Regions from separate parts of the Citrobacter tructae genome, predicted to be linked through region 2. Evidence: predicted binding sites of a transcription regulator. Region 2 holds the regulator's gene; the other holds the start of a gene.

Region 1 (15,272 bases), 1.2 Mb from region 2:
TGACAATGCGCGGCAGATCGTGTTTATCCGCAAGATGCAGATAGCGCATCACGCCAAATGCGGTTTCGTTGGACACGCCGATATAGCGAATTTTCCCGGCGCGCTGAAATTCGGTCAGGGCTTCCAGCGTTTCCAGCAGGGTGATCACCGGCGCGGAGTCCGTCCAACTGTAGCCCAGCTTGCCAAAGCAGTTGGTCGGGCGCTGAGGCCAGTGAACCTGATACAGGTCCAGATAATCAGTTTGCAGGCGTTTGAGGCTGTCGTTAAGCGCCTGACGAATGTTTTTACGGTCCAGCGCCTGATTAGGACGAATACCGCTGTCATTGTTACGCGACGGACCGCTGACCTTTGAGGCCACGATCAGTTTTTCACGGTTGCCGTGTTTGGCGAGCCAGTTGCCGACGTAGGTTTCCGTGAGTCCCTGGGTTTCAGGGCGCGGCGGGACCGGATACATCTCGGCAACGTCGATTAAATTGATGCCTTGTGCAACGGCATAGTCAAGCTGTGCATGTGCGTCGGCTTCGCTGTTTTGTTCACCAAACGTCATTGTGCCCAGCCCCAGTGTACTGACTTCCAGCGAGCTGTGGGGTATACGGTGATATTGCATAGCCGTTTCCTTTTTATAATCACAACATAAGGATTATAAAAATGGCTGAGGGAAGGGAAAAAGGGAAGCAAAATTGTTAAGGCCAGCAGCGTAGCTGACCTTAACCATCAACGCTCAATAATTTGAGACACATCATCGCGGTTAATCTGCATCGCATTGCCTTGCTGATCGTGGTAGCTCACCAGACCGGTATCGTCATCAATTTCAGGTTTACCATCGGTCAGGATCATACGACCATCTTTTGTCGCCATTACATAATCACTGCTGCAACCAGAAACGGCAAAAGCCAATCCTACTGCGGAAATTAAAACTGCCCATTTTTTCATCTATTTATCCTCACATGGCCTGCGTCTGACACTAGTTTAGTAATAACGCGAAGTTACGCCGGACAAAAGCAGTAAAATCTTAATCTGTGAGAACAAAAGGTGATGTGGGTCATCGCTCCCCTTGCAGGGAGCGATGAATGGGTTCAGAGCGGGTTCTTTTTATTGCGCAACAGGTTCAGGGTCTCTACACCGATAGAGAAGAACATCGCGAAATAAATGTACCCTTTCGGCACATGCACATCGAAACTTTCCAGAATCAGTGTGAAACCGACCAGAATCAGGAAAGCGAGCGCCAGCATTTTTACCGATGGGTGACGATCCACGAACTCGCCTATCGGGCGTGCTGCAAACATCATCACACCGACGGCAATGACCACCGCCGCCATCATGATAAACAGATGATCGGACAAGCCTACTGCGGTGATGACGGAGTCCAGGCTGAAGATAATATCTAACAACATGATCTGCACAATTGCCCCCAGGAAAGAGGAGACGCGCGTTTTCAGCCCTTCTTCTTCACCTTCAATCGACTCATGGATCTCTTTACTGGCTTTCCAGATTAAGAACAATCCACCGAGTAGAAGGATCAGGTCACGTGCTGAGATCGCCTCGCCAAATACCTCAAACAGTGGGTTTGTCAGACGTGTTACCCAGGCGATAGAGGCCAGGAGTGCCAGACGCATGATCATCGCTGCCGCCAGCCCGATACGTCGGGCATGACTGCGTTGCGCGGTCGGGAGTTTGGCAACTACCAAAGAAAGGAAAATAATATTGTCGATCCCAAGAACGATCTCCAGCAGCGTCAGCGTACCGAGCGCCAGCCAGGCGTTAGGATCGGTTATCCATGCAAATAACATCGAACAAAGTCCTGCCAAAAAAAAGAAGCGCTAATTATAGGCGCGTAACGCGGCGGGTGAAAGGCCGCGCTGTGCCTATTGTGTCTGGAATAAAAAATGCCGCTCTAGCAGCGCGCGCGTGAAGTTCTTTTTCAGATAAAAACCGCGTGGTAAGGTCAGGATAGGCTCACCATTTGCGCCAATGGCTTCGGTAAGTGCTTTTGCATTGGCGGCTTTTGGGCGTAGCTGTAACACTTCCCCATGGCGGGCGGTGATGCGTTCGACGTGGCCCAGTACGATCATGTCCATCAATTCTTCCCAGTCCAGGCGCAATTGCTGGTCTTCTTCTTCATTCGGACTCCACAGCAGCGGAGACCCCACGCGCCGTTGTGCTAACGGGATACTACGCTCTCCTTCAACTGGCACCCACAGCACGCGTTTAAGCTTGTGGCGGACATGGCTGGTTTCCCACGTTACACCGGTATTGCCTGTTAACGGCGCTACGCAAACGAAGGTGGTTTCCAGCGGTTTTCCAAGACTGTCCACAGGGATCGTTTTCAGCTCCACACCCAGCGTGGCAAAATCCTGTTCCGGTTTGCTGCCTGCGCTGGCCCCGAGCCAAATCTCCAGCAGCACGCCGATCCAGCCTTTATCCCGCTTCAAATCTTTGGGAGTCACTATCCCCGCCATTGCTGCCAGTTCCCCTAATGTATAACCCGAGAGCTGCCGTGCCTGGGCAAGCAATTGAGCCTCAGATTCAGGGGGGGAAAGCAGCGGCTGGAGTTTTGGCATTGAGTTAACCCTTAGGCGAAAAAATGAACAATGATTTTATACCGAGTGGACAAAGTTTATCTTTTTCCACATGTTTTATTCAATTATCTGATTTATATTGATTTTTAGATTTCATTACGCAGAGTTGCGCAACAGTCGATTGGGTTTTCCAATTCTGGTCACTGACAATGAACAGGATCTTACACCATGTTATCCACAGAAAGATGGGATAACTGTGAAAAACCCCCACTACTGTTTCAATTTACAGCCTTGACGTGCGACGAAAATCGAATTTTCACACAAAATGTGCCTAACTTATTGGCACAATCTGTGGATAAATCCAACGCTGGTTGATCTTTCATCAGATCGAAGATCGCATGCGTGATGCACATCACGTTTCTGGGCGTTTATTGGCTGTGAATGCTTTTAACTGAATGAATTTAGAAGACTAATTTTTATATGCGACCGCGGCCTTATTCAGACTGTTCCGGGTTTTCCCATAGTAATTCCGTACTTCTTCACAACTATATCCACAGAAAAGGTGAATAAAATCGCCTAAGTCGTCCATCCTCTGTTTATAACTCAGTCCTTTGCTGTGAGTTATTCAATTGTTATTAGAGCCTCGTGCGCTTCACAGAGTGGTTTACCGCCTCTCAGGAGTGTGAAACAATCGTTTATATATAAGGTTTATGTTGAGGTAGTCCGGTGATTGATGACGATGGCTACCGCCCGAATGTAGGGATAGTAATTTGTAACCGCCAGGGGCAGGTCATGTGGGCCCGGCGATTTGGTCAGCACTCCTGGCAATTCCCGCAAGGTGGGATAAACGCGGGAGAGACAGCAGAGCAGGCGATGTACCGGGAACTGTTTGAAGAAGTGGGCCTCAGTCGTAAAGATGTCCGGATCCTTGCTTCTACTCGTAACTGGTTGCGTTACAAGTTACCGAAACGTTTGGTGCGTTGGGACACGAAGCCGGTTTGTATCGGCCAGAAACAAAAATGGTTTCTTCTGCAATTGATAAGCAGCGATGCTGAGATCAATATGCAAACCAGCAGCACGCCCGAGTTTGATGGCTGGCGTTGGGTGAGTTACTGGTATCCGGTTCGACAGGTGGTGTCATTTAAACGCGATGTCTATCGCAGGGTGATGAAAGAATTCGCAAGTGTTGTGATGGCGCTTCAGGAGAGTACCCCAAAGCCGCAAAGCGCACCTGCGTACAGACGTAAAAGAGGTTAAGCTACGCAAATTATGCTCACCCGCCTGCGCGAAATAGTCGAAAAGGTTGCCAGTGCTCCGCGTCTTAATGAGGCGCTGAATATTCTGGTTACCGACATCTGTCTTGCGATGGATACAGAGGTCTGCTCGGTTTATCTGGCCGATCACGATCGACGTTGTTATTACCTGATGGCGACCCGGGGACTCAAAAAACCACGCGGTCGCACCGTTGCACTGGCGTTTGATGAAGGTATCGTTGGCCTGGTTGGCAGGCTGGCGGAACCCATCAACCTCGCCGATGCGCAAAAACACCCCAGCTTTAAGTACATTCCTTCGGTAAAAGAAGAGCGGTTCCGCGCCTTCTTAGGCGTACCGATCATTCAGCGCCGCCAGCTATTGGGCGTGCTGGTGGTTCAGCAGCGTGAGCTGCGCCAGTACGATGAAAGCGAAGAATCATTCCTGGTGACGCTCGCCACGCAAATGGCGGCCATTCTTTCTCAGTCGCAGTTAAACGCGCTATTTGGACAATATCGCCAAACGCGAATTCGTGCGCTGCCCGCAGCGCCAGGTGTGGCGATTGCCGAAGGCTGGCAGGATGCGACGCTGCCGCTGATGGAGCAGGTATATCAGGCTTCAACGCTGGATCCGGTTCTGGAACGTGAACGACTCACTGGCGCGCTGGAAGAAGCTGCGAACGAATTCCGCCGCTACAGCAAGCGTTTTACCGCCGGGGCGCAGAAAGAAACGGCGGCAATCTTCGATTTATACTCGCATCTGCTTTCCGATACACGTCTGCGCCGCGAGCTGTTTGCGCAAGTTGATAACGGTTCGGTGGCCGAATGGGCCGTTAAAACGATCATCGAAAAGTTTGCCGAACAGTTTGCCGCGCTCAGCGATAACTATCTTAAAGAACGGGCCGGGGATTTACGTGCGCTCGGCCAGCGTCTGCTGTTCCATCTTGATGACTCTATTCAGGGGCCGAATGCCTGGCCGGAACGCTTCGTGCTGGTGGCGGATGAGCTTTCCGCGACTACTCTGGCCGAACTTCCGCAGGATAGGCTGGTTGGCGTGGTGGTCAGAGACGGTGCCGCCAACTCCCATGCGGCGATTATGGTGCGCGCGCTGGGCATTCCTACCGTGATGGGGGCCGATATTCAGCCGTCGGTATTACACCGTCGTACACTGGTGGTGGACGGTTATCGCGGCGAAGTGTTGGTCGATCCTGAACCGGTTTTGATCCAGGAATATCAGCGCCTCATCAGTGAAGAGATTGAACTGAGCCGTCTGGCGGAAGATGACGTTAACCAGCCTGCCCAGTTGAAAAGCGGCGAGCGCGTTAAGGTGATGCTCAACGCTGGACTGAGTCCGGAACACGAAGAGAAACTCGGGAGCCGAATCGACGGTATCGGGCTGTATCGCACCGAAATCCCATTCATGCTGCAAAGCGGTTTTCCATCGGAAGAAGAACAGGTTGCCCAGTATCAGGGCATGCTGCAGATGTTTAACGACAAACCGGTAACCCTGCGTACACTTGATGTCGGGGCCGATAAACAGCTGCCTTACATGCCAATCAGCGAAGAGAATCCGTGTCTTGGCTGGCGTGGGATCCGCATTACGCTCGATCAGCCGGAGATCTTTTTGATCCAGGTTCGCGCGATGCTGCGTGCTAATGCGGCAACCGGCAACCTGAGCATTTTGCTGCCGATGGTCACCAGTATTGATGAAGTGGACGAAGCGCGACGCCTAATTGAGCGCGCCGGACGCGAAGTGGAAGAGATGATCGGATACGCGATCCCGAAACCGCGCATCGGCATCATGCTGGAAGTCCCATCGATGGTCTTTATGCTGCCGCATCTGGCGAACAGAGTCGATTTTATCTCGGTCGGGACCAACGACCTGACCCAGTATATTCTGGCGGTCGATCGTAACAACACGCGGGTAGCCAGCATCTATGACAGCTTGCATCCGGGGATGTTACGTGCGCTGGCGATGATTGCACAGGAAGCCGAGAGAAGCGGCATTGATTTGCGCTTGTGCGGTGAAATGGCGGGCGATCCAATGTGTGTGGCTATTTTAATTGGCTTGGGTTTTCGCCACTTGTCGATGAATGGTCGTTCCGTTGCGCGTGTGAAATATCTGCTGCGCCACATCGATTTTGACGAAGCGCAAACGCTGGCACAGCGCAGCCTGGAAGCGCAACTGGCGACAGAAGTGCGCCATCAGGTAGCGGCGTTCATGGAACGACGCGGTATGGGCGGTTTGATTCGCGGGGGATTGTAGGCCTGTATCGGCCTGATGAGCATAGCGTCATCAGGCATGCCTGGTGGTGTCATGGCTTACCTATACAGATCTTTTACATCTTCCCGGCATCCGCTGTGATCCCCTTGTGCTATCATTCGCACCTTCGGAGCGCCTGTATCATACAGGCGCGCTTATCAATTGCTGTCTGACTTCAGCGAAATAACAAGAACTTGTGGTGACAGATGACCAGTAGCTATCTGCATTTTCCGGAATTCGATCCGGTCATTTTCTCAATTGGACCCGTCGCACTTCACTGGTACGGCATGATGTATTTGGTGGGGTTTATTTTCGCGATGTGGTTGGCGACGCGCCGCGCTAATCGGCCAGGAAGTGGCTGGACCAAAAACGAAGTTGAAAACTTACTTTATGCAGGATTCCTCGGGGTGTTCCTTGGGGGACGTATTGGTTACGTACTGTTCTACAACTTCCCACTGTTCCTTGATAATCCGCTGTATCTGTTCCGCGTCTGGGACGGTGGAATGTCCTTCCACGGTGGTCTTATCGGCGTGATTCTGGTGATGATTATCTTCGCCAAACGCACCAAGCGTTCGTTCTTCCAGGTGTCGGACTTTATTGCCCCGCTGATTCCGTTTGGTCTGGGCGCAGGGCGTCTGGGCAACTTTATCAACGGTGAGCTGTGGGGGCGCGTTGACCCAAACTTCTCGTATTCCATGCTGTTTCCGGGCTCCCGTACCGAAGATATCTTACTGCTGCAAACTAACCCGCAATGGCAGTCTATTTTTGATACCTACGGCTCGCTGCCGCGCCACGCCTCACAGCTTTATGAGATGGCGCTGGAAGGTGTTGTGCTGTTTATCATTCTTAACCTTTTCATTCGTAAACCGCGCCCGATGGGATCGGTATCCGGGCTGTTCCTGATAGGCTACGGTGCGTTTCGTATCATCGTTGAATTCTTCCGTCAGCCGGATCAGCAGTTTACCGGCGAATGGGTACAGTACATCAGTATGGGGCAGATCCTGTCTATCCCGATGATTGTCGCCGGTATCATTATGATGGTTTGGGCGTACCGCCGCAGCCCACAGCAACACGCTTCCTGAGGAACCATGAAACAGTATTTAGAACTGATGCAAAAAGTGCTCGATGAAGGCACACAGAAAAACGACCGCACCGGAACCGGAACGCTTTCCATTTTTGGACATCAGATGCGTTTTAATCTGCAGGAAGGGTTCCCGCTGGTTACGACTAAACGCTGTCATTTGCGCTCTATTATTCACGAGCTGCTGTGGTTTTTGCAGGGCGACACTAACGTGGCCTACCTGCACGAAAACAACGTCTCTATCTGGGATGAATGGGCAGATGAAAATGGCAACCTTGGCCCGGTCTACGGTAAACAGTGGCGTGCATGGCCAACGCCAGATGGCCGCCATATTGATCAGATCACCACGGTGCTCAATCAGCTGAAGAATGACCCGGACTCTCGCCGCATCATCGTTTCCGCGTGGAACGTAGGTGAACTGGATAAGATGGCGCTGGCACCGTGCCACGCGTTCTTCCAGTTCTATGTGGCAGACGGCAAGCTCTCTTGTCAGCTGTACCAGCGTTCATGCGATGTGTTCCTCGGCCTGCCGTTCAACATTGCCAGCTACGCCTTGCTGGTGCACATGATGGCGCAGCAGTGCAATCTTGAAGTCGGTGACTTTGTCTGGACCGGCGGCGACACGCACTTGTACAGCAATCATATGGATCAAACGCATCTGCAGCTCAGCCGCGAACCGCGCGCGTTGCCGAAGCTGGTCATCAAGCGTAAACCTGACTCAATCTTCGACTATCGTTTCGACGATTTCGAAATTGAAGGTTACGATCCGCACCCAGGCATTAAAGCGCCGGTTGCTATCTAACCGTACGATACCTTGCCACGACCGACGCCATCGCGCGTCGGTTTTTTTTACCCAAAATTCAGTTCCTCGACGCTGATTCCTGAAATTTTGTAATGCGCTGCAACGGCGGAAATATTCCCCAAAGCTTGCCGAACAACTTGAATTTCCCACTCGTTATTCTTTTCCTCCCCGCCATACTGGTGGCATGAAAAAACAACAAGGCTATACGCTCATTGAAACACTGGTGGCAATGCTCATTGTTGTCGCTCTCAGCGCATCCGGGCTTTACGGCTGGCAACGTTGGCAGCAACAGCAACGGTTGTGGCAAACCGCCATTCAGGTGCGGGACTATTTGCTGCAACTGCGTGAAGATGCCAACTGGCATAATCGCGACCATGTCATCAGCGTCATCAGAGAGGGAACCTCATGGTGTCTGGTTAGCTCTGCCGCTGCTCAGAATACGTGCAAACCCGTTTCGCCGTTGGTGTTAACTCCGCGCTGGGGCGATGTCGAGATGGCAGACATGACGCCATCGTTAGCCTTTTTTGGCCTGCGCAACACCGCATGGGCCGGGCATATTGGCCTGAAAAATGCTGCGGGCGAATGGTGGGTGGTGGTATCAGGCTGGGGGCGAATCCGTCTTTGCGGGCGTGATGAGGCAAATATATGTCGGTAAATGAACGTGGTTTTTCACTGCTGGAGGTGCTGATAGCGATGGCTATAAGCAGCATTTTACTGCTGGGGGCAGCACGCTTTTTACCGGCGCTTCAGCGCGATATTTTGCTTAACACGCGCCAGTTAGCCCTTGAGGATGAACTCTGGCAGCGGGTTTATACGGTGGCGAAACATCTCCAGCGGGCCGGATACTGTCGCGGAAACTGTGGTGGTGAGGGTCTGGTGATATCGGGTCACGGTGATTGCGTGATTGCGCGTTGGGACGCCAACGGTAACGGCGTTTGGGAGACCACCCCGGCAAAAGACGCGGACCAGGTAGGCTTTCGTTTACAAGACAAGGTATTGGAAACCTTACGTGGTGCGACATCCTGCGACGGAAAGGGCTGGGATAAAATGACCGATCCTAACGCCTTACTGATTGAGACATTTCAGGTTGAACGCCAGAACATTAGCGGATTTGCACCCGTCCTGACTCTGCGTTTGCGCGGAGCCAGCAAAATTGAGCCACAAAAAACCATTGATGCGCACTATAGCGTTACGGGATTTAATCTGTGAACCGGGAACGCGGCGTATCTTCCCTGGCGATGGTACTTTTACTTCTGTTGCTCGGCGGTCTGTTGCTCCAGGGACTGAGCCAACAGGACGCCAGTTTTGCTTCCCGTGTTGCCACGGAAAGTCAGTCTTTGCAACGCCAGGCCGTGGTGCAATCCGTCATGGAATGGGGACGTATGCAGCCCTGGTTGTTGCAGCCCACCGTGCAATGTCGGCGTGATTCAACAGTCAATGCTGCCGTTTGCCTGCGATTGCATGACGATAATAACGTGTTGCTTATTGCACACTATGAAGGGATGTCACTATGGCGGCAGGGCGAAGTTATCGATGGCAATATCGTGTTTTCCGCACATGGCTGGAGCGATTTCTGTCCTCTAAGGGAGGCTGCGCTATGTCAGCTACCCTGAACCGGCAACGCGGTTTTAGCCTGCCAGAAGTGATGCTGGCATTGGTACTCATGGTAATGATTGTTACTGCGTTGTCGGGGTATCAACGGGTGTTGATGAACAGTTTTCTTATCAGAAGTCAGTATCAGCAGCTTTGGCGTCATGCGTGGATGCAAACCCAGATGACTGCATTTTCGCCGCCGTTAAACTGGCAGGTAAACCGAATGCAGACAACACGGGCGGGATGTGTCAGCATCAACGTCAAACTTTCTTCACCCCTGGGCAGGCAAGGTCAAATGACGCGTCTGCACTGCCCGAACAGTCAGTAGTCAGGAGTCGCTATGTTAAGGGTCTACCACTCCAATCGCCTGGATGTGCTGGAAGCGTTAATGGAATATATCGTTGAGCGCGAGCGGCTGGACGATCCCTTTGAACCTGAAATGATCCTGGTTCAAAGCACCGGCATGGCGCAGTGGCTACAAATGACCCTGGCACAGAAGTTTGGCATTGCAGCCAATATTGAATTCCCGTTACCCGCGAGTTTTATCTGGGATATGTTCGTCCGCGTACTGCCAGACATCCCGAAAGAGAGTGCGTTCAGCAAGCAAAGTATGAGCTGGAAGCTGATGACGCTATTGCCGCAGTTGCTGGGTAACGAAGAGTTCACGCTGCTGCGCCACTATCTGACCGACGATACCGATAAGCGCAAGCTGTTTCAGCTCTCCTCACGCGCGGCTGACCTGTTTGACCAGTACTTAGTCTACCGCCCTGACTGGTTGACGCAGTGGGAAGCGGGGAAGCAGGTTGAAGGATTGGGTGAGTCTCAGATCTGGCAGGCACCGTTGTGGAAAGCGCTGGTGGAATATACCGCTGAGCTGGGGCAAGAACGCTGGCACCGCGCCAATTTATACCAGCGATTTATTCAAACTCTGGAAAATGCTTCCGAGTGCCCGCAAGGACTGCCTGCACGCGTTTTTATTTGCGGAATTTCCGCGTTGCCGCCCGTGTATCTTCAGGCATTGCAGGCGCTGGGTAAACATATTGAAATTCATCTGTTGTTTACCAATCCATGTCGTTACTACTGGGGTGATATTAAAGACCCCGCGTATCTGGCGAAACTGTTGGCACGCCAGCGTCGGCACAGCTTTGAGGAGCGTCATCTGCCGCTGTTTCGTGATAGCCAGAATGCCGAGAGCTTGTTTAACAGCGATGGCGAGCAGGATGTCAGTAATCCCTTGCTGGCCTCGTGGGGAAAACTGGGGCGTGACTATATTTACCTGCTCTCTGAGCTGGAAAATAGCCAGGAGTTGGATGCGTTTGTGGATATTACGGCAGACAATCTCTTGCATAATATTCAGTCGGATATCCTTGAACTGGAAAGCCGGGCCGTCGCGGGCGTGACGCTGGAAGAGTATTCGCGCAGCGATAATAAACGCTTACTTGAGCCCAATGACGCCAGCGTGACGTTTCATGTCTGCCATAGCCCGCAGCGCGAGGTGGAAATTCTCCATGACCGACTGCTGGCGATGCTTGCGGCGGACCCAACGCTGACGCCGCGCGACATCATCGTCATGGTGGCGGATATCGACAGCTACAGCCCCTTTATTCAAGCTGTTTTTGGCAGTGCGCCGGCCGAACGCTACTTACCGTATGCCATTTCTGACCGTCGTGCACGTCAGTCCCATCCCGTTTTGCAGGCGTTTATTAGTCTGCTATCGCTGCCGGACAGTCGCTTTGTCTCGGAGGATGTGCTGGCATTGCTGGATGTTCCCGTGCTGGCGGCGCGCTTCAACATCAACGAAGAAGGGCTGCGCTATCTCCGCTTGTGGGTGAATGAGTCAGGAATTCGCTGGGGCATCGACGACGACAACGTACGTGAACTGGAACTGCCGCCAACTGGCCAGCACACCTGGCAATTTGGTTTAACGCGCATGCTGTTGGGCTATGCGATGGAAAGCGCGCAGGGGGAGTGGCAATCCGTACTGCCGTATGATGAATCCAGCGGTTTAATCGCCGAACTGGTGGGACATCTGGCTTCGCTGTTGATGAAACTGAATCTCTGGCGTCGGGGTCTGGCGCAAGAACGTCCGCTGGAAGAATGGTTGCCTGTTTGCAGTGACATGCTCAATGATTTCTTCCTGCCGGATGTGGATACCGAAGCGGCAATGACGTTGATTAAAGATCAGTGGCAGGCCATTATCGCTGAAGGGCTGGGGGCAAAATACGGTGAGGCCGTGCCGCTTTCGCTGTTACGCGATGAGCTGGCGCAGCGGCTCGATCAGGAACGCATCAGTCAGCGCTTCCTCGCGGGCCCGGTAAATATCTGTACCCTGATGCCGATGCGTTCTATCCCATTCAAGGTGGTGTGTCTGCTGGGCATGAACGATGGCGTTTATCCGCGCCAGCTTGCACCGTTGGGTTTTGATCTGATGAGCCAAAAACCGATGCGTGGTGACCGAAGCCGCCGCGATGATGACCGCTATCTGTTTCTGGAAGCCTTGATTTCGGCGCAGCAAACGCTCTACATCAGCTACATTGGCCGTTCAATCCAGGATAACAGCGAGCGCTTCCCGTCAGTGCTCGTGCAGGAGTTACTGGACTACATCGGTCAAAGCCACTATTTGCCGGGTGATGAAGCGCTCACCTGTGATGAAAGCGAAGCCAGGGTTATAGCGCATATTACCCGTTTGCATACCCGCATGCCTTTTGACGCACAAAACTATCTGCCGGGTGAACAGCAAAGTTATGCCCGCGAATGGCTGCCTGCGGCGAGCCAGGCAGGAAAAGCGCATGCTGATTTTGTGCAACCACTGCCGTATATCATGCCTGAAACCCTGACGCTGGAAACGCTGCAGCGATTTTGGGCGCACCCGGTGAGGGCTTTTTTCCAGATGCGGCTACAGGTGAACTTCCGCTCTGAAGACAGTGAGATCCCAGAAACGGAACCCTTTATCCTCGAAGGGCTAACCCGCTATCAGCTTAATCAGCAGCTGCTTAACACGCTGGTTGAAGAGAATGACGCAGAGCGTTTGTTCCGCCACTTCCGTGCGGCAGGCTCGCTACCTTATGGGGCATTTGGCGAAATCCTGTGGGATGCCCAGCGCCAGGAGATGCAGTCGCTGGCTGAGCGCATTATCGCCTGCCGTCAGCCGGGTCAGAGCATGGAAATCGATCTAAACTGCAACGGCGTGCAAATCACAGGGTGGTTACCGCAAGTTCAACAGGACGGTTTGTTGCGCTGGCGCCCATCTCTGATAAGCGTTTCGCAGGGCGTGCAACTTTGGCTGGAACATCTTGTCTATTGTGCCAGTGGCGGAACGGGAGAGAGCCGACTGTTTCTGCGTAAAGACGCAGAGTGGCGTTTTCCTCCGCTGGATACTGAGCAGGCAATGTTCTACCTGGCGCAGCTTATTGACGGGTACCGCGAGGGCATGTCATCGCCTTTGCTGGTGCTACCTGAAAGCGGCGGTGCGTGGATAAAAACCTGTTATGACGCCGCAAATGATGCCATGTTAGAGGATGACGATACGCGGCAAAAAGCGCGTAGCAAGTTTTTGCAGGTGTATGAAGGCAACATGATGGTACGCGGTGAGGGCGATGATATCTGGTATCAGCGCCTGTGGCGTCAGCTGGAGCCTGATACACTGGAAACCATTGTTTCGCAGTCTCAGCGCTACCTGTTACCGCTATTTCGCTTTAATCAGTCATGATGATTGTATAAAAATTGCGCAATCTGATAGCTTCCTCTATGATGCGCTTTCTGTCACGGACTGATTCTTACACATAAGATGCTGACACGTTCAGCACAAAGTCTTGCCCTGTTCAGACCGCGCGTTTATGCGTCGTTTGCTGTGAACAGGTGAATACGTTAATGATGAGGTTTGTGAATGCCCCGCAGCACCTGGTTCAGCGCAATACTGTTGTTCGTCGCCCTTTGGGCGCCCGTAAGTCAGGCAGATACCGGTTGGCAGCCCTTAGCTGAAACCATCCGTAAAAGCGATAAAGATACCCGCCAGTATCAGGCCGTGCGTTTGGATAATGGCATGGTCGTCTTGCTGGTATCCGATCCTCAGGCCGTGAAATCTCTTTCCGCACTGGTGGTGCCCGTTGGGTCTCTGGAAGATCCCGACGATCACCAGGGGCTGGCGCATTACCTCGAACACATGTGCCTGATGGGCTCGAAAAAATACCCGCAGCCGGACAGTCTGTCTGAGTTCCTGAAAATGCACGGCGGTAGCCATAATGCCAGCACGGCGCCTTATCGCACGGCTTTCTATCTCGAAGTTGAAAACGACGCGCTTGTTGGTGCGGTGGATCGTCTGGCGGATGCCATTGCCGATCCGTTGCTGGATAAAAAATATGCCGATCGTGAGCGCAACGCCGTTAACTCGGAGCTGACGCTTGCGCGTACTCGTGACGGTATGCGCATGGCGCAGGTGAGCGCAGAAACCATCAACCCGGCGCACCCGGGTTCGCGCTTCTCCGGCGGAAATCTGCAAACACTGAGCGACAAGCCGGGTAATCCGGTGTTGCAGGCTTTACAGACGTTTCATGAAAAGTACTACTCCGCAAATTTGATGAAGGCGGTGATTTACAGCAATAAGCCGCTGCCAGAACTGGCACGGATAGCCGCTGACACCTTTGGGCGGGTGCCGAATAAAAATATCGAAAAACCGGAAATTACCGTCCCGGTCGTCACCGACGCTCAAAAGGGCATCATTATCCATTATGTCCCGGCGATGCCGCGTAAAGTGCTGCGCGTCGAGTTTCGTATTGATAACAACAGCGCACAGTTTCGTAGTAAAACCGATGAACTGGTGACTTACCTGATTGGCAATCGCAGTCCTGGAACCTTGTCTGACTGGCTGCAAAAGCAGGGGCTGGTGGAAGGCATCCGTGCGGACTCTGACCCGGTGGTCAACGGTAACAGCGGCGTATTAGCCATTTCCGCGACCTTGACCGATAAAGGCCTCGCGAATCGCGATGAAGTGGTCGCTGCCATCTTTAGCTATCTCAACCTGTTACGCGAAAAAGGCGTCGATAAACGTTATTTCGACGAACTGGCGCACGTGCTGGATCTCGACTTCCGCTATCCTTCAATTACCCGTGATATGGACTATGTGGAATGGCTGGCTGACACCATGATCCGCGTTCCCGTGGAACATACGCTGGATGCGGTGAATATCGCCGACCAGTACGATGCGAAAGCCGTGCAACAGCGCCTGGCGATGATGACGCCGCAAAATGCGCGTATCTGGTACATCAGCCCGAAAGAGCCGCACAACAAAACAGCTTACTTTGTCGATGCGCCTTACCAGGTCGATAAAATCAGCGAAAAAACCTTCGCCGACTGGCAGCAAAAAGCGCAGGGTATTGCTTTGTCCTTACCTGAACTGAACCCCTATATTCCGGACGATTTCACGCTTATCAAGGCGGATAAAAAATATGCGCGCCCGGATCTGATCATTGATGAGCCGGATTTACGCGTGGTGTATGCACCGAGCCAGTATTTTGCCAGTGAGCCGAAGGCTGACGTCAGCGTGATACTGCGTAACCCGAAGGCGATGGACAGCGCCAAAAACCAGGTGCTATTCGCGCTTAACGATTACCTGGCCGGCATTGCGCTCGACCAGTTAAGCAATCAGGCTGCGGTGGGGGGCATTGGCTTCTCAACCAACGCCAATAACGGCTTGATGCTCAATGCTAACGGCTATACCCAACGTTTACCGCAGCTTTTTCAGGCGCTGTTGAGCGGTTATTTCAGC
Region 2 (15,272 bases):
GGACGGTATGCTGGAACTGGGTGTGGACTACGGTCGTGCTAACACCACCGATGACTACAGCCTGGCAGACGGTGCTTCAAAAGATGGCTGGATGTTCACCGCTGAACATACCCAGAGCATGCTGAAAGGCTATAACAAGTTTGTCGTTCAGTATGCGACAGACTCCATGACCACTCAGGGTAAAGGCCTGAACCAAGGCTCTTATGGTTCTTCTACCGGAACCATTACCAATCCAGATGGTTCTACTTCGAATATCGCCAATAACGTCGTCAATAACAACGGTAGCCTGTTCCGCGTGTTGGACCACGGTGCAATCTCCCTGGGCGACAAATGGGATCTGATGTACGTCGGTATGTACCAGAACCTCGACATGGATAACGACCTGGGTACCGAGTGGTACACCGTGGGTATCCGTCCGATGTACAAATGGACGCCGATCATGAGCACCTTGCTGGAAGTTGGCTATGACAACGTGAAATCGCAACAGACCAGCGATCGCAACAGCCAGTACAAAATCACCCTGGCGCAACAGTGGCAGGCTGGCGACAGCATCTGGTCACGCCCGGCAATCCGCGTCTTCGCAACGTATGCAAAATGGGATGAAGAATGGGGCTACGTCAAAAATGGTAACGACGTAACCAAATTCGCTGCGGCGACTAATTCCGGTATCAGCACCACCAGCCGTGGCGACAGCGACGAGTGGTCCTTCGGTGCCCAGATGGAAATCTGGTGGTAATCCAGCATTAATCTGACGTCATGACCGAAAGAGGGGCGTAAGCCCCTCTTACTTAAGGTTTAGCGCGCTATTGCCTGGCCACCGCTGAACCCATGCTATCTGAGGTGATAACAATGAAAATGAAGAAAAGTCTCGTTGCCCTTTGTTTATCTGCAGGGTTATTTGCCAGTGCGCCCGGCATCAGCCTGGCCGATGTGAATTTTGTGCCGCAGAACACCACTGGCGCACCCGCTATTCCCACAGCCGCACTGCAACAATTAGCCTGGACGCCCGTAGATCAATCCAAAACCCAATCCACGCAGCTTGCGACTGCCGGTCAACGACTGGACGTGGCGGGGATTAGCGGTCCGGTTGCCGCCTATAGCGTACCGGCCAATATTGGTGAGCTGACGCTGACGCTTTCCAGCGAAGTGAACAAACAAACCAGCGTATTTGCGCCAAACGTGCTGATTCTTGATCAGAACATGACGCCATCTGCTTTCTTCCCCAGCAGCTATTTCACCTACCAGGAACCGGGCGTGATGAGCGCGGATCGCCTGGAAGGGGTCATGCGCCTGACGCCAGCGCTGGGCCAGCAGAAGCTCTATGTTCTGGTCTTTACCACCGAGAAAGATCTCCAACAGACCACGACCCTGCTTGACCCGGCAAAAGCCTATGCCAAGGGCGTGGGTAATGCTGTACCAGATATTCCGGACCCAATCGCCCGTCATACCACCGATGGCTTGCTGAATCTGAAAGTGAAAACCAGCTCTTCTTCCAGTGTACTGGTCGGGCCGCTGTTTGGCTCCGCCGGTCCAGGACCGGTGACGGTGGGTAATACCGCCGCGCCTGCAGCAGCCTATGCGGCTCCGACTGCGGTGGTAGCCGCTCCGGTAGCGGCGCCTGCACCGCAGAAAAGCGAGCCGATGCTGAACGACACTGAAAGCTATTTTAACCAGGCTATTAAGGATGCCGTTGCGAAAGGCGATGTCGATAAAGCGCTGAAGCTGCTTGATGAAGCTGAACGTCTGGGATCGAAATCTGCCCGTTCCACCTTTATCAGCAGTGTAAAAGGCAAGGGGTAACCGTCTCCCCACATTGCTGATTTTGCAACAACTGGTGCGTCTCCTGGCGCACCTTTTTTTATCCTTCGGTGCTACTTGTTACACTTATGTTGCTCTGCCGATCACTTAATTATGTTTGCTCACCCCGTAATGCCTTTTCTGCGATACAATGCCTCCAGGTTATAAATCGGAGAGTAAGGCATGCCACACCCTGCGTTAACGCAACTGCGTGCGCTGCGTTATTTTGATGCGATCCCGACGCTAGACCCCCAACTGCTTGACTGGTTGTTACTGGAAGACTCCATGACCAAACGTTTTGAGCAGCAGGGAAAACGGGTAACCGTAACGTTGATACGAGAAGGATTTGTTGGTCAAAATGAGGTGGCTGAAGAACTGACGCTGCTACCGACAGAATCCCGCTATTGGCTACGTGAAATCCTGCTCTGCGCGGATGGTGAACCCTGGCTTGCCGGGCGCACAGTGGTGCCTGAATCTACGTTGTGCGGCCCTGAGCTGGCCTTGCAAAATCTGGGGAAAACCCCGCTCGGGCGCTACCTGTTTACATCATCGACATTGACCCGAGATTTTATTGAGATTGGCCGCGATGCAGCGCTGTGGGGGCGTCGTTCCCGCCTGCGACTGAGCGGTAAGCCGCTGATGCTTACCGAGCTTTTTTTACCTGCATCGCCGTTGTACTGAGAGGATTATAAAGATGGAGTGGAGTCTGACGCAGAATAAGCTACTGGCGTTTCACCGCTTGATGCGTACGGATAAGCCAATCGGCGCCTTACTGCTGCTCTGGCCAACGCTGTGGGCGCTGTGGGTGGCAACCCCTGGGGTGCCGCAATTGTGGATCCTGGCGGTTTTTGTTGCCGGAGTGTGGTTAATGCGCGCTGCCGGATGCGTGGTAAATGATTACGCCGACAGAAAATTTGACGGACATGTCAAACGCACGGCGAATCGACCACTGCCAAGCGGAGCGGTGACTGAGAAAGAGGCCCGCACGTTGTTTGTTGTGCTGGTGCTGCTCGCCTTCCTGCTCGTGTTAACGCTAAATACGATGACGATTTTGTTATCTATTGCCGCGCTAGCTCTGGCGTGGGTCTATCCCTTCATGAAGCGCTACACGCATCTGCCGCAGGTGGTGCTGGGCGCGGCGTTTGGCTGGTCTATTCCGATGGCATTTGCCGCGGTGAGCGAGTCTGTACCGCTGAGCTGCTGGCTGATGTTCCTCGCCAATATTCTGTGGGCGGTGGCTTACGACACGCAGTATGCGATGGTTGATCGGGATGATGACCTGAAGATTGGCATTAAATCAACCGCGATTCTGTTTGGTCAGAACGATAAGTTGATCATTGGGATTCTGCAGGTGGGCGTACTGGGGCTGATGGCGCTGGTGGGTTGGCTAAACGGACTGGCGCTGGGCTATTATTGGTCTCTGCTGGTTGCGGGTGCGCTGTTTGTGTATCAGCAGAAGTTGATCGTTAACCGCGAACGGGATGCCTGCTTTAAAGCGTTTATGAATAATAACTATGTGGGCCTGGTGCTGTTTTTAGGTCTGGCGATGAGTTACTGGCATCTTTGAGTTTAGGTTAGTCTGCAAAATAAAAACCGGTCATGTCGACCGGTTTTTTTATGCTTACTCGCCTTGTGTGGCGCTCTCGATGGTCAGACGTACATCGGATGTGACCAGCTCGGCCAGCATCTGATAGATCTTCATCGTCTCTTCCGGCTCGGCATCGCCGGTGTCGCTGATGTAGCCCTCGTCACGCAGGGTCAGCACCAGAGAACTGAACACCGCTTTATCGAAGAATTCCGGCGCGTTGATACCATGCAGTACGGAAAGACGCTGGGCCACGGTGCGGCTCTCTTTCTCCAGCGTACCACGGTTGATGGACGGGTTCGCACTCAGCAGCCAGAAGGTGATAGCGTAGCGCTGCAGAGTCTCGCGCGCACCTGCCGCCAGCAGCTGTAGCGTGCGGGAGCGGGCCGGGTTGATTTGCAGTTCATCGTTTTGCACTGTAATCAGACCCTGACGCTGCATTTCTTCAGCCAGTTCGTCGATCACCCCTGCGAGTTCATCGCGCTCCCAGCGCAGGAACAGCTCGGCTTTCAGCATCGGATACAGTGCGTCAATATGCTGTTGTAACGCAGCACGCGAAATACGGCGATGCTGAGTCACAATCGCCGCCATCAGTGACGGCAGCACCAGCATATGCGCAATATTGTTGCGATAGTAAGTCATCAATACCGCCTGCTCACGCGGCAGAATGATGATGTCGCCGATGGTGTCTTTCTCAACCTCAAATTTGTTCATCTGCAGGGCGTGATCGATAAGCTCACTGGCGCTTTGCGCAGGAACCGTCGCATCTGACGCATACGGTACGTTGCGCAGCAGGCTGAGGTAGCAATCAAGCTGTTCAGTTAACTGTTCGCGGGTCAGAGAGCGCTGGCGGGAAGCCAGCAGCGCGGTACAACACAGGTTCATGGCGTTGGCCGCGCCAGCGTTGTTAATGCGCACCATCAGATCGGCGGCAATGTTATTTACCGTCGGCGTTAACCAGGCTGGGCGAATCGACTCGATAGGATCGATAGATTCACGCCACTCCGGCACGTGCTGGTTGAGGTAGGTCATCAATGGCATCGGTTCGCCAAAGTTGACGTAGCCTTGGCCCAGGTTACGTAGCTTGCTTAAGCCACGCAGCATCTGCGGCAGGCTCTCTTTCTCTTTGGTCGCGCCACGCAGCTCTTTTGCATAAGTGCCGACTTCCATCACGTGTTCGTAGCCGATGTAGATTGGTACGAGGGTAATCGGACGCGTACCGCCGCGCAGCATCGCCTGAATGGTCATCGACAGCGTGCCGGTTTTCGGGTCCAGCAGACGACCGGTACGTGAGCGTCCGCCTTCGACAAAGTACTCAACAGAGTAACCGCGGCTGAACAACTCGCCCAGGTATTCGCGGAAAACGGTGGAGTACAGCTTGTTGCCCTTGAAGGTACGACGAATAAAGAACGCGCCCAGACGACGGAAAATCGGACCTGCTGGCCAGAAGTTCAGGTTGATCCCGGCAGCGATGTGCGGTGGAACCAGCCCCTGGTGGTACAGAACGTACGACAGCAGCATATAGTCCATATGGCTGCGGTGGCAGGGCACATAGACAATTTCATGGCCGTCGTGCGCCAGTTGGCGTACACGTTCCGCATTGTGAACGTTAATGCCCTGATATAGCCGGTTCCAGGTAAAGCCCAGAATACGGTCCGTCAGGCGGATCATCTCATAGGAGAAGTTGGCGGCGATCTCTTCCATCAGCGCAATCGCGTTTTGCTGCGCTTTTTCGTGGGAGATTTTTTTACTGCGCGCTTCATCTTCTACCGCGCGGGCGATCGCTTTTGAGGCCAACAGCTTATTAAACAGATCCTGACGGGCAGGGAGGCGCGGGCCGACTGCGGCCAGGCGCTGGCGAGCAAAGTGCATACGCGCCACGCGCGCCAGTTTTTGGGCGATGGTTTTATCCGTGCCGTGTTCGTCTGCCATGCGACGCAGGGAGACCGAAGGCGAGAAGCGGACAAAACTGTCGCGACCGAGCCAGGACACCGCAAAGAATTTCTGTACACCGTTCAGCATACGCAGCGGCGGATTGACCTCGCCTTTCTCGCGTCCTGGCGCACGACCAAACATCACCGAAACCGGCACCATCTGCACATCCAGGTCTGGATTGCTGCGATGCAAGTCGAGATAGTTATGGAACAGCTTGATGGACTCTTCTTTTGGCGTGTAATAGGTAAACACGCGCGGGCCGCCGTGAATAAACACGTAGCGCGGCAGTAAAGTCCCGTCTATCTCCAGCGGTTCCAGGGGATCGGGGAGATCGTGCACCAAACATTGAGCACGCAGCGTCAGCAAGTCAGCTTTTGAGTTGTACGGTAGAACGTACATAATGGGACGAGACGTATCGAGTCCCAACTCCGGGGCAGGTTCCGCCGGAATAGACTTGCTTTTTACCAGGACGCTTAATGGTAAATTCAGTAATTTGTAGTAAATTCGTGGCCAGCCGGACATAAACGATGTAAAGCCTCTGGTTAATAATGCAAATGCGCTGCAAGGATATCAGAAAGTTTAGTGAATTTCTGGTGTATCCGGTCATACTTCGCGCTGCTTTGCCACACCCTGAAACAAACGGGGTAACGTTACAATGACATTGACGCTAATAATGTAAAAAGGTTCTTTTTGATGGCCAATAATACCACTGGATTCACCCGAATTATCAAAGCTGCAGGCTATTCCTGGAAAGGTTTCCGCGCCGCATGGATAAATGAAGCAGCATTTCGTCAGGAAAGTGTTGCCGTGCTGCTGGGGGTTGCCATCGCCTGCTGGCTGGATGTCGATGCCATTACCCGCGTGTTGTTGATTGGCTCGGTGATGCTGGTGATGATCGTTGAAATCTTAAACAGCGCCATTGAAGCTGTAGTTGACCGTATTGGATCTGAGTATCACGAACTTTCCGGTCGGGCTAAAGATATGGGGTCGGCAGCCGTTCTGCTATCTATTTTTGTCGCCCTGATCACCTGGGGCATCCTGTTGTGGTCGCATTTGCGATAAGGATTCCACAACTTCATAAATCTCCTGTTTTTTGTGCAGTTTGCGGTTCCAAAATCGCCTTTAGCTGTATATACTCACAGCATAACTGTATATACACCCAGGGGGCGGAATGAAAGCGTTAACGGCCAGGCAGCAAGAGGTGTTTGATCTTATTAGAGATCACATCAGCCAGACAGGTATGCCACCGACGCGTGCGGAGATCGCGCAGCGTTTGGGGTTCCGTTCCCCAAACGCGGCTGAAGAACACCTGAAAGCGCTGGCGCGTAAAGGGGTGCTCGAAATCGTCTCTGGCGCATCGCGTGGTATTCGTTTGTTGCATGAAGAAGAAGAAGGATTACCGCTTGTAGGCCGTGTTGCCGCAGGTGAGCCGCTTCTGGCGCAACAGCACATCGAAGGCCACTATCAGGTCGATCCTTCATTGTTCAAACCGAATGCCGATTTCCTGCTGCGCGTCAGCGGAATGTCGATGAAAGATATTGGGATTATGGACGGAGACCTGCTGGCAGTGCATAAAACGCAGGACGTGCGTAACGGCCAGGTGGTGGTTGCTCGTATCGATGATGAAGTGACGGTTAAGCGACTGAAAAAGCAGGGAAATAAAGTCGAGCTTCTGCCAGAAAACAGCGAATTCAAACCTATCGTTGTTGACCTGCGCGAGCAAAACTTCACTATTGAAGGACTGGCCGTCGGCGTTATCCGTAACGGTGAATGGCTGTAATTCTGTATTAATACTGTGGCGCATTCTGCGCCACAGTTAGTTTTCACTTCTTTTCATCAGGCTTTTCTGTATGCCTTTCTTTACCTCCTCTGATAAAGCACTCTGGCACCTCGCCTTACCAATGATTTTCTCCAATATCACCGTTCCCCTGCTGGGACTGGTGGATACGGCGGTGATTGGTCATCTGGATAGCCCGGTCTATCTTGGCGGCGTAGCCGTTGGGGCGACGGCAACCAGTTTTCTCTTTATGCTGCTGCTCTTTTTACGCATGAGTACCACCGGGCTGACGGCTCAGGCATTTGGCGCAAAAAATCCGCAGGCGCTGGCACGTGCGCTGGTGCAACCGCTGATTCTGGCATTGGGAGCTGGGGTGACAATTGCGGTGTTTCGCATGCCGATTATCGATCTGGCGCTGCACATTGTCGGTGGCAGTGAAGCGGTACTGGAACAGGCCCGGCGCTTCCTTGAAATCCGCTGGCTCAGCGCGCCAGCCTCGCTGGCGAATCTAGTGCTGCTTGGCTGGCTGCTCGGTGTTCAGTACGCGAGGGCGCCGGTTATCCTGCTGATTGTCGGCAATATCCTTAACATTGTGCTCGATATATGGCTGGTGATGGGCCTGCATATGAACGTGCAGGGGGCCGCGCTGGCGACGGTCATTGCAGAATATGCCACGCTGTTGATTGGTCTGCTGATGGTGCGCAAGGTTCTCCATCTGCGTGGTGTTTCACTCGCGATACTGAAACAGGCATGGCGCGGAAACTTTCGCCGTTTGCTGGCGCTGAACCGCGACATCATGCTGCGTTCGCTGTTGTTGCAGCTCTGTTTTGGCGCGATTACGGTGCTGGGGGCGCGTCTCGGGGGCGATATTATTGCAGTCAACGCCGTTCTGATGACTCTGTTGACGTTCACCGCCTATGCGCTGGACGGATTTGCCTATGCCGTGGAAGCACATTCTGGTCAGGCTTATGGCGCGCGGGATGGCAGCCAACTGCTGGATGTCTGGCGAGCCGCGTGTCGGCAGTCGGGAATTGTGGCGATCCTTTTTTCGCTGGTCTATGCCCTTTTCGGCGGGCACATCATTGCATCGTTGACTTCCTTGCCACAGATTCAGCAGTTAGCCGATCGTTACCTCATCTGGCAGGTGGTGTTACCGTTGGTAGGCGTCTGGTGTTACCTGCTCGACGGTATGTTTATTGGCGCGACGCGAGCTGCAGAAATGCGTAACAGCATGGCCGTTGCCGCTGTGGGATTCGCATTAACCTTATTCGCGTTACCGCTGTTGGGAAACCACGGTTTATGGCTGGCGCTCGCCGTTTTTCTGGCGCTGCGTGGACTTTCATTGGCCTTCATCTGGCGGCGTCACTGGCGAAATGGTACCTGGTTTGCCTGAACAGGATGGTTAAAAGTTCCGAATAATAAATAGAACTCAGAATCACTGACTACACTTATTCTCACGTCCAGCAAAAACATAGCGTGTCTGGACGCAGCACTCTCGCTATTCACAACCTAACGATGAGGATCTGATGATGAATAAAGACGAAGTCGGCGGTAACTGGAAGCAGTTGAAAGGTAAAGTGAAAGAGCAATGGGGCAAACTGACCGATGATGATATGACGGTCATTGAAGGTAAGCGTGACCAGTTGGTGGGTAAAGTCCAGGAACGTTACGGTTACGCGAAAGATCAGGCGGAGAAAGAAGTGAAGGATTGGGAAACCCGCAACGACTACCGTTGGTAATTATCCCCTCCCGCCTGAATGTACAAGGATGTACGTTCTTCCGCTTAGCGCCCGACTTTTTTCTTCACCTGAATCGAATGGTCATGCTGGCAGTCGCCAGGGTGACGGCAGGCTTCAACCTCCACGCAGACCTGACACAGACCATGTGCCTCAATCACGTTATGACGCAGGGCAAAACCCATTTTCGCCGCCAGCGCATGCATGATGTCTTCTACTCCCTCCGCACATTCTTCTTTCACCACACCGCAGCGGTCACAAATGAACATTGCTGAGCTGTGGGTGGGTTGATCGAACAGATGACAGAGCACGTAGCTGTTGGTGGATTCCACCTTGTGGACAAAACCTTGTTCTAGCAGAAAATCGAGAGCACGATACACGGTAGGCGGCTTGGCCTGTGGCTCGGTTTCCCGCAGCAGATCAAGCAAATCATAGGCGCTAATCGCTCCTTCCTGCAGGCTCATCAGACGCAGCACTTCGAGGCGTTGTGGCGTGAGCCGCACGTTACGTTGCGCACAGAGTTTTTCAGCTTGAGCCAACAACTCCTGGGTAGGGGTTCTTTCCATTTTAGCGCCTCGATTTGCGTGGAAGGATATTCCCTTACTTTATCATGTTCTGCTTAAAACGCCGAGATCCGCCGCCGTGTGCTATACCTGACGCATCGCAATACTGGAAAATATAAAATGAAAAGACCGGACTGTATTCGCCACTGGCGCGAGGTGGAAGGGGTAGATGACTCTACTTATCCCGGCAGCGATGAGCTGTTTTCTATTGGCGCGCCGCTTGCCCGCAAACTGGGCCTGGGACGCCTCGGCATTCATCATGAACGCCTGCCACCGGGCCGCCGCACGTCGTATCCTCACGCCGAAAGCGATGAAGAAGAGTTTATCTACGTGCTTGAAGGGTATCCGGAGGCGTGGATTAACGGTTATTTATGGAAGCTGGAACCGGGCGACAGCGTTGGATTTCCGGCAGGAACTGGCGTGTGCCACACCTTTATCAATAACACCAGTGAAGAGGTACGCCTGCTGGTCGTCGGTGAGGCAAATAAAAAATTTAACCGAATCTATTACCCGCTCAACCCGGTGTATGCGGCCACGCGCGAAGATCGCTGGGTGGACCATCCACCGCAGTTTTTTGGTTCCCACGACGGAAAGCCAGGGCAGAAATAGCGTGAGGGGATCCGCGACGATGTGGCTCACTATCGTCGCGGTCTATGCTATAGTAGCGCCCTTTTTTAACCGGATGCTTAATTATTCGCCATGCTGCCTGAATCTCAGTCCACCGCTTTTCCTGCTCATCGTTTTTCTATCGCGCCGATGCTCGACTGGACGGACAGACATTGCCGCTACTTTTTGCGCTTACTGTCTGGCCAGACGTTGCTCTATACGGAGATGGTGACCACCGGGGCAATCATTCATGGCAAAGGCGACTATCTGGCGTATAGCGACGAAGAGCATCCGATAGCATTACAGCTGGGCGGAAGCGACCCGGTGGCGTTGGCGCAGTGCGCGAAGCTGGCTGAAGCACGGGGTTATGATGAGATTAACCTTAATGTAGGTTGCCCCTCTGACCGCGTACAGAATGGGATGTTTGGTGCCTGCCTGATGGGCAACGCGCAGCTGGTTGCTGATTGCATCAAGGCGATGCGCGATGTGGTATCGATTCCGGTCACGGTCAAAACCCGTATTGGTATTGATGACCAGGACAGCTACGAATTTCTGTGTGATTTCATCAACACGGTTTCTGGTAAAGGCGAATGCGAGATGTTTATCATCCACGCCCGCAAGGCCTGGCTTTCCGGGCTGAGCCCGAAAGAAAACCGCGAGATCCCACCGCTGGATTATGACCGCGTTTATCAGCTAAAGCGTGATTTCCCGCAACTGACTATGTCGATCAACGGCGGTATTAAATCGCTGGAAGAAGCGAAAGCGCATCTTGAACATATGGATGGCGTGATGATGGGGCGTGAAGCCTATCAAAATCCCGGTATTCTGTCGTCTGTGGATCGCGAAATTTTCGGCAGTGCTGGCGCTGATGCGGACCCTGTTGCCGTGGTGCGCGCCATGTACCCGTACATTGAGCGTGAACTGAGCCAGGGAACCTATCTGGGGCATATCACCCGCCATATGCTGGGGCTGTTCCAGGGCATTCCGGGGGCACGTCAGTGGCGTCGTTATCTGAGCGAAAATGCGCACAAAGCCGGAGCGGATATTAACGTGTTGGAACATGCCTTAAAGCTGGTGGCAGATAAACGTTAAGTATTCACCAAAAGTTAGTCAATTTCACCACGTCCTGCGCATTGTCGCGGGACGTTTTCTTTATAAATCAACGTATTAATTTTGGCATGATTTTTGTAATGGTTTAAGCAGAAATTCATTATGGGAGAGCATCATGCTGGAACTACTTTTTGTGATTGGCTTTTTTGTCATGCTGATGGTCACCGGCGTGTCACTGCTGGGGATTCTGGCCGCGCTGATGGTGGCGACTGCCGTGATGTTCCTTGGCGGGATGTTTGCGCTGATGATTAAACTGTTGCCGTGGCTGTTACTGGCTGTCGCCGTCGTGTGGGTGATCAAGGCGATAAAAGCGCCAAAAGTCCCACAGTATCAGCGCAATAACCGTCGGTTTTACTAAGGTATTGAGCGGTGCGTCACAACCTGAAACATTGCCTTTAGAACCAAATAGGAATTGATAATCAAATCTGTCACTATTGCGCGGTTAACGAATTCATCGAGCTGTACCCTACATACAGCCGAACTAAAAAAAGAAAGGGCTTCCTACGGGAAGCCCTAATTCTTTGTATTCCCGCCATCATTCAAACCGCTAGTGTGCTGGCTGTGTTCACTTACTCCGGACACAAACTTCAGTAACGTATCGGTTTTTTTCTTGCTACTGAAATGAGTTAGGAACGGTAGAAATTAAGGGATCAGAAGACTTGAACCCTGCGTTGCCCGGCTTTCCAAGACTTCATGCGCGCGTTGCGCATCTTTCAGGGCATACTTCTGACTCTCTGCCACATCAACCTTGATAACCCCGCTGGCAATCAGCGAAAAAAGCTCATTACTGGCTTCGGTCAATTCATGGCGGTTAGTGATGTAGCCCTGCAGAGAAGGGCGTGTGGCATACAGTGAACCTTTCTGGTTCAGAATCCCTAAGTTAACGCCGGTCACCGGCCCGGAAGCATTACCAAAACTGACCATCAGACCCCGACGTTGCAGGCAGTCCAGTGAGGCTTCCCAGGTGTCTTTACCCACGGAGTCATAAACCACCCGCACTTTTTTACCACCGGTTATCTCTTTAACGCGCTCAACAATGCTCTCTTCACGATAGTTAATCACCTGCCATGCACCGGCCTGCAATGCAGTCTGCGCTTTCTGCGCATTGCCGACGGTACCAATCAGCTTCGCCCCTAATGCTTTTGCCCACTGGCAGGCAATCAGACCGACACCACCAGCGGCTGCATGGAACAGAAACGGTTCGCCAGGTTGGATTTCATAGGTTTTACGCAGCAGATAGAAAACGGTTAAGCCTTTCAGGAAGGATGCTGCAGCCTGCTCAAATGAGATGGTGTCGGGCAAAATGGCGGCTTTATCGGCAGGGACGTTATGCACGGAACTGTAGGCGCCGAGCATGGACTGGGCGTAAACCACGCGATCGCCGACGCTTATGTGCGTCACTTTGCTGCCGACTTTGCTGACCACGCCCGCCGCTTCGGTGCCTAACCCGCTGGGAAGAGAAGGGGGCGGATACAGCCCGCTACGGATGTAGGTATCGATATAGTTAATGCCAATCGCTTTGTTTTCAACCTGGATTTCATGTTCCGCCGGGTCAGCGGGCGTAAACTCCACAGCCTTCAGTACATCGGGGCCGCCGTGCTTGTGAAATTCAATACGTGTTGCCATGTAAACTCCTTTGCTGAGCGACAGATCTTTCCTAAGCCTAACAGTAGTCGACATCCTCTGTGGTCATTTTTTTGCCGGTGGGGCCGCTATCACTAAATGATTACTCAGTCGTGTAAAAAACACTGGCTGTTAACCAATTGAGCCACTGACGTTCAAAATCGTTTAATGATAATGATCCCCTTTCACGGCAGATCCTCGAGTAGATTTGATAATCATCGGAAACCCGGCGAATACAGATCATTCTTTGACGGTCAGCTTGAGTTTCAGGTCGAAAGCTCCAGGTCTGAAGTGGTCCACGAGCGCTTTGTGGTGAGATGCCTGATTTCCCGTCATAAATCGCTCTGGCTCCCCGGCTTCCGCCACCGTTGTGGATATAAAACTGAAGTGAAAGCAGTACTGCCAGCGCGAGACGAGTGCTCTGTTGCCACTGGAGTGAGCGAGTAAGGCTGTTTGCATCAGACTGAATGCCGAACTGCTCAATATCGTCACACAGTTTTTTAATTGTCCGCACGGCATCTTCGATCCCTTCCATGCGGCATAAAATGGCGGCGTGGGTGCTCATCGTGGTCTGGATGATTTCCCGCACATTCTCACGTAGTAAGCCTTGTGGGGCTGATGTCAGACATTTTTGCGCCTCATGTATTGCAGACAATATTTGCTGTCGATCGATGCCTGCATGTTGGGCTTGTTGTGGCTGATGCGCGATGTGTTGCGCGCAGCGGCGAGCAAAAACCTGCCCGGCATTGAGTGCAGCTCCGCCGGGACGCGTTACACCGTGTGTACCTGCGTTTTCTCCGGCAGCATAGCAACCGGCAAGAGATGTTTTTCCCCAGACATCGACATCAATTCCACCGTTAAGATGTTGGTTATTCAGAGTAAATTGTAGTGGTGATTTACTGATATCTTGCCCATGTAGCTGATAGAGTCGGATAGCGAGTGGATTCATACGCTGCAATCTGGCAAGCGGCATTGCCAGCAGAGCATCGTTATTTTTCAGGTAGGTAACGACATCTTCATCCAGATTGTTGAGACTGAAGGGGATGCCGTCCGCTGCCGGTTCGGGTTCAGACAGAAAATCGAGAAAAACGGCGTTCCCTTTTTGCGTCTCTTCGAAAACGGCAACATCCAGCAAACTGGAACCATAATCAAGCATACGCTCAGCATGAAACGGCCACTGATAGCCTTTGCGGAAAATGGCCGAAGCGAGCATACGGGTAGTAGGGTAATAATCTGCCAGAAAATTGTATCGCTGACCTTTGCTGTCCTGAGAGAAGATACGGGGCATCGCCTGCATGTAGGTCCCTGAAAGATTCCAGGGAAACCGCGTGCGCGGCGTACCGATACCGAACTGGCTCTCAGTAAGGTTAACCAGCGTAATCCCTGCTTCCAGCGCCATACCCAGTCCGCTAAAACAGCTCACCGGATAAACACTTTCCCGATAAAGCTCTCCGGGGCCACCTGTGGCGAATACCAGATGCTGGCAACGGATAATAACCATACGCCAGGGATTTTCCCTGCATGATTTGTCGATAGCGACCACGCCCGTCACATGTCGCATCTCACCTTCGCCATCGGTAAGGATTTTTATTGCCGTAGTATGATTGAGCAGAGGAATATTCAGGCGCATCGCTTCTTGAGCCAGTACTTTAACCATCAGGCGAGACGTCCGTGGGCCACAACTGGTGGCCCGACCGAATTCATCGTGGTCCGTCTGATAACGCAATGTCGCACCGAATGTGTCTTCTGGCAGATCCAGCCCAAGGTATTTCAGCACCTCGCATGTATTCACTGATCCGACAGCCTCAATATAGGCTGTATCTTCATCCATTGACCCGCCTGCCGAGAGCGCATCGCTCAGAGCCAGGAAGCGATCGCCATTACCGCGTGTGTTTGCGGTATGCAAAGTTTGCTTATCGGAACCCGAGCAGGCAGATGTACCCCAAAACGCTTTGCTGGAGGCCACGATCACATCAACATCGCGGCGCTTCAGTTCAACAGCGGCGCGCCAACCCGCAGCACCACTGCCCAGCACTAACGTATTGCAGTGGTACTCCGGTAAAACGTAGCCATCGACGTCGATACTTCCGCTGGCTTGCGCCAGCGGAGAGTAATGAGGCATTTTTACATCAGTCAGGTTATCAACAATGGCGCTGGAAACGTTATGCGTCATGATATGACTCCGTGGTCCCTTGGCGTGGTACGGTTGCATTCACTTTTGCATCTGCTAAATCATCCAGGTCGCGATCGCGAGTCTCCGGCGCGAAGAACGTGGCGATGATAGTTCCTACGGTGAGTAGACTGAGGTAGATAGCAATCGGCATCCAGGCTGAGATACCGCTCGGGTCAGTAGTGTGGATAACCCAGGTAATAATGGCTGAGCCAATCAGAGGAGCAATCCCACCCGCGATAACGGCAGAAACTTCTCGAGCCAGGGCGACACCAATATAGCGGTGACGGGCACCAAATAACTCTGGCAAGAATGCACCTTGTGCGCCAAACATTCCCCATGCACCCACGCCAAGAGCCAGTGAGAGAGA

What was found. The regulator LexA, encoded in region 2, represses DNA repair genes until DNA is damaged. The targets are predictions, from matches to a motif close to TNCTGTATGTACATACAGNA.
Positions count from the first base shown of each region.
Region 1: the regulator LexA is predicted to act here: its motif matches at 2,791-2,810, upstream of mutH (DNA mismatch repair endonuclease MutH).

Region 1 is NZ_CP038469.1:4,306,451-4,321,722, forward strand. Features, by position in the region: gene E4Z61_RS21295 (NADP(H)-dependent aldo-keto reductase) at 1-607, opposite strand, end outside; gene ygdR (lipoprotein YgdR) at 715-933, opposite strand; gene E4Z61_RS21305 (TerC family protein) at 1,077-1,790, opposite strand; gene mutH (DNA mismatch repair endonuclease MutH) at 1,866-2,561, opposite strand; gene rppH (RNA pyrophosphohydrolase) at 3,246-3,776, shown strand; gene ptsP (phosphoenolpyruvate--protein phosphotransferase) at 3,789-6,035, shown strand; gene lgt (prolipoprotein diacylglyceryl transferase) at 6,239-7,114, shown strand; gene thyA (thymidylate synthase) at 7,121-7,915, shown strand; gene E4Z61_RS21335 (prepilin peptidase-dependent protein) at 8,100-8,570, shown strand; gene E4Z61_RS21340 (prepilin peptidase-dependent protein) at 8,561-9,124, shown strand; gene E4Z61_RS21345 (DUF2509 family protein) at 9,121-9,528, shown strand; gene E4Z61_RS21350 (prepilin-type N-terminal cleavage/methylation domain-containing protein) at 9,513-9,836, shown strand; gene recC (exodeoxyribonuclease V subunit gamma) at 9,849-13,217, shown strand; gene ptrA (pitrilysin) at 13,395-15,272, shown strand, end outside.
Region 2 is NZ_CP038469.1:3,065,587-3,080,858, reverse strand. Features, by position in the region: gene E4Z61_RS15450 (maltoporin) at 1-736, shown strand, start outside; gene malM (maltose operon protein MalM) at 850-1,800, shown strand; gene ubiC (chorismate lyase) at 1,981-2,478, shown strand; gene ubiA (4-hydroxybenzoate octaprenyltransferase) at 2,492-3,364, shown strand; gene plsB (glycerol-3-phosphate 1-O-acyltransferase PlsB) at 3,419-5,839, opposite strand; gene E4Z61_RS15425 (diacylglycerol kinase) at 6,011-6,379, shown strand; gene lexA (transcriptional repressor LexA) at 6,489-7,097, shown strand; gene dinF (MATE family efflux transporter DinF) at 7,168-8,487, shown strand; gene E4Z61_RS15410 (CsbD family protein) at 8,624-8,833, shown strand; gene zur (zinc uptake transcriptional repressor Zur) at 8,878-9,396, opposite strand; gene E4Z61_RS15400 (cupin domain-containing protein) at 9,514-10,002, shown strand; gene dusA (tRNA dihydrouridine(20/20a) synthase DusA) at 10,093-11,091, shown strand; gene pspG (envelope stress response protein PspG) at 11,225-11,467, shown strand; gene E4Z61_RS15385 (quinone oxidoreductase) at 11,752-12,735, opposite strand; gene E4Z61_RS15380 (FAD-dependent oxidoreductase) at 12,836-14,905, opposite strand; gene E4Z61_RS15375 (MFS transporter) at 14,895-15,272, opposite strand, start outside.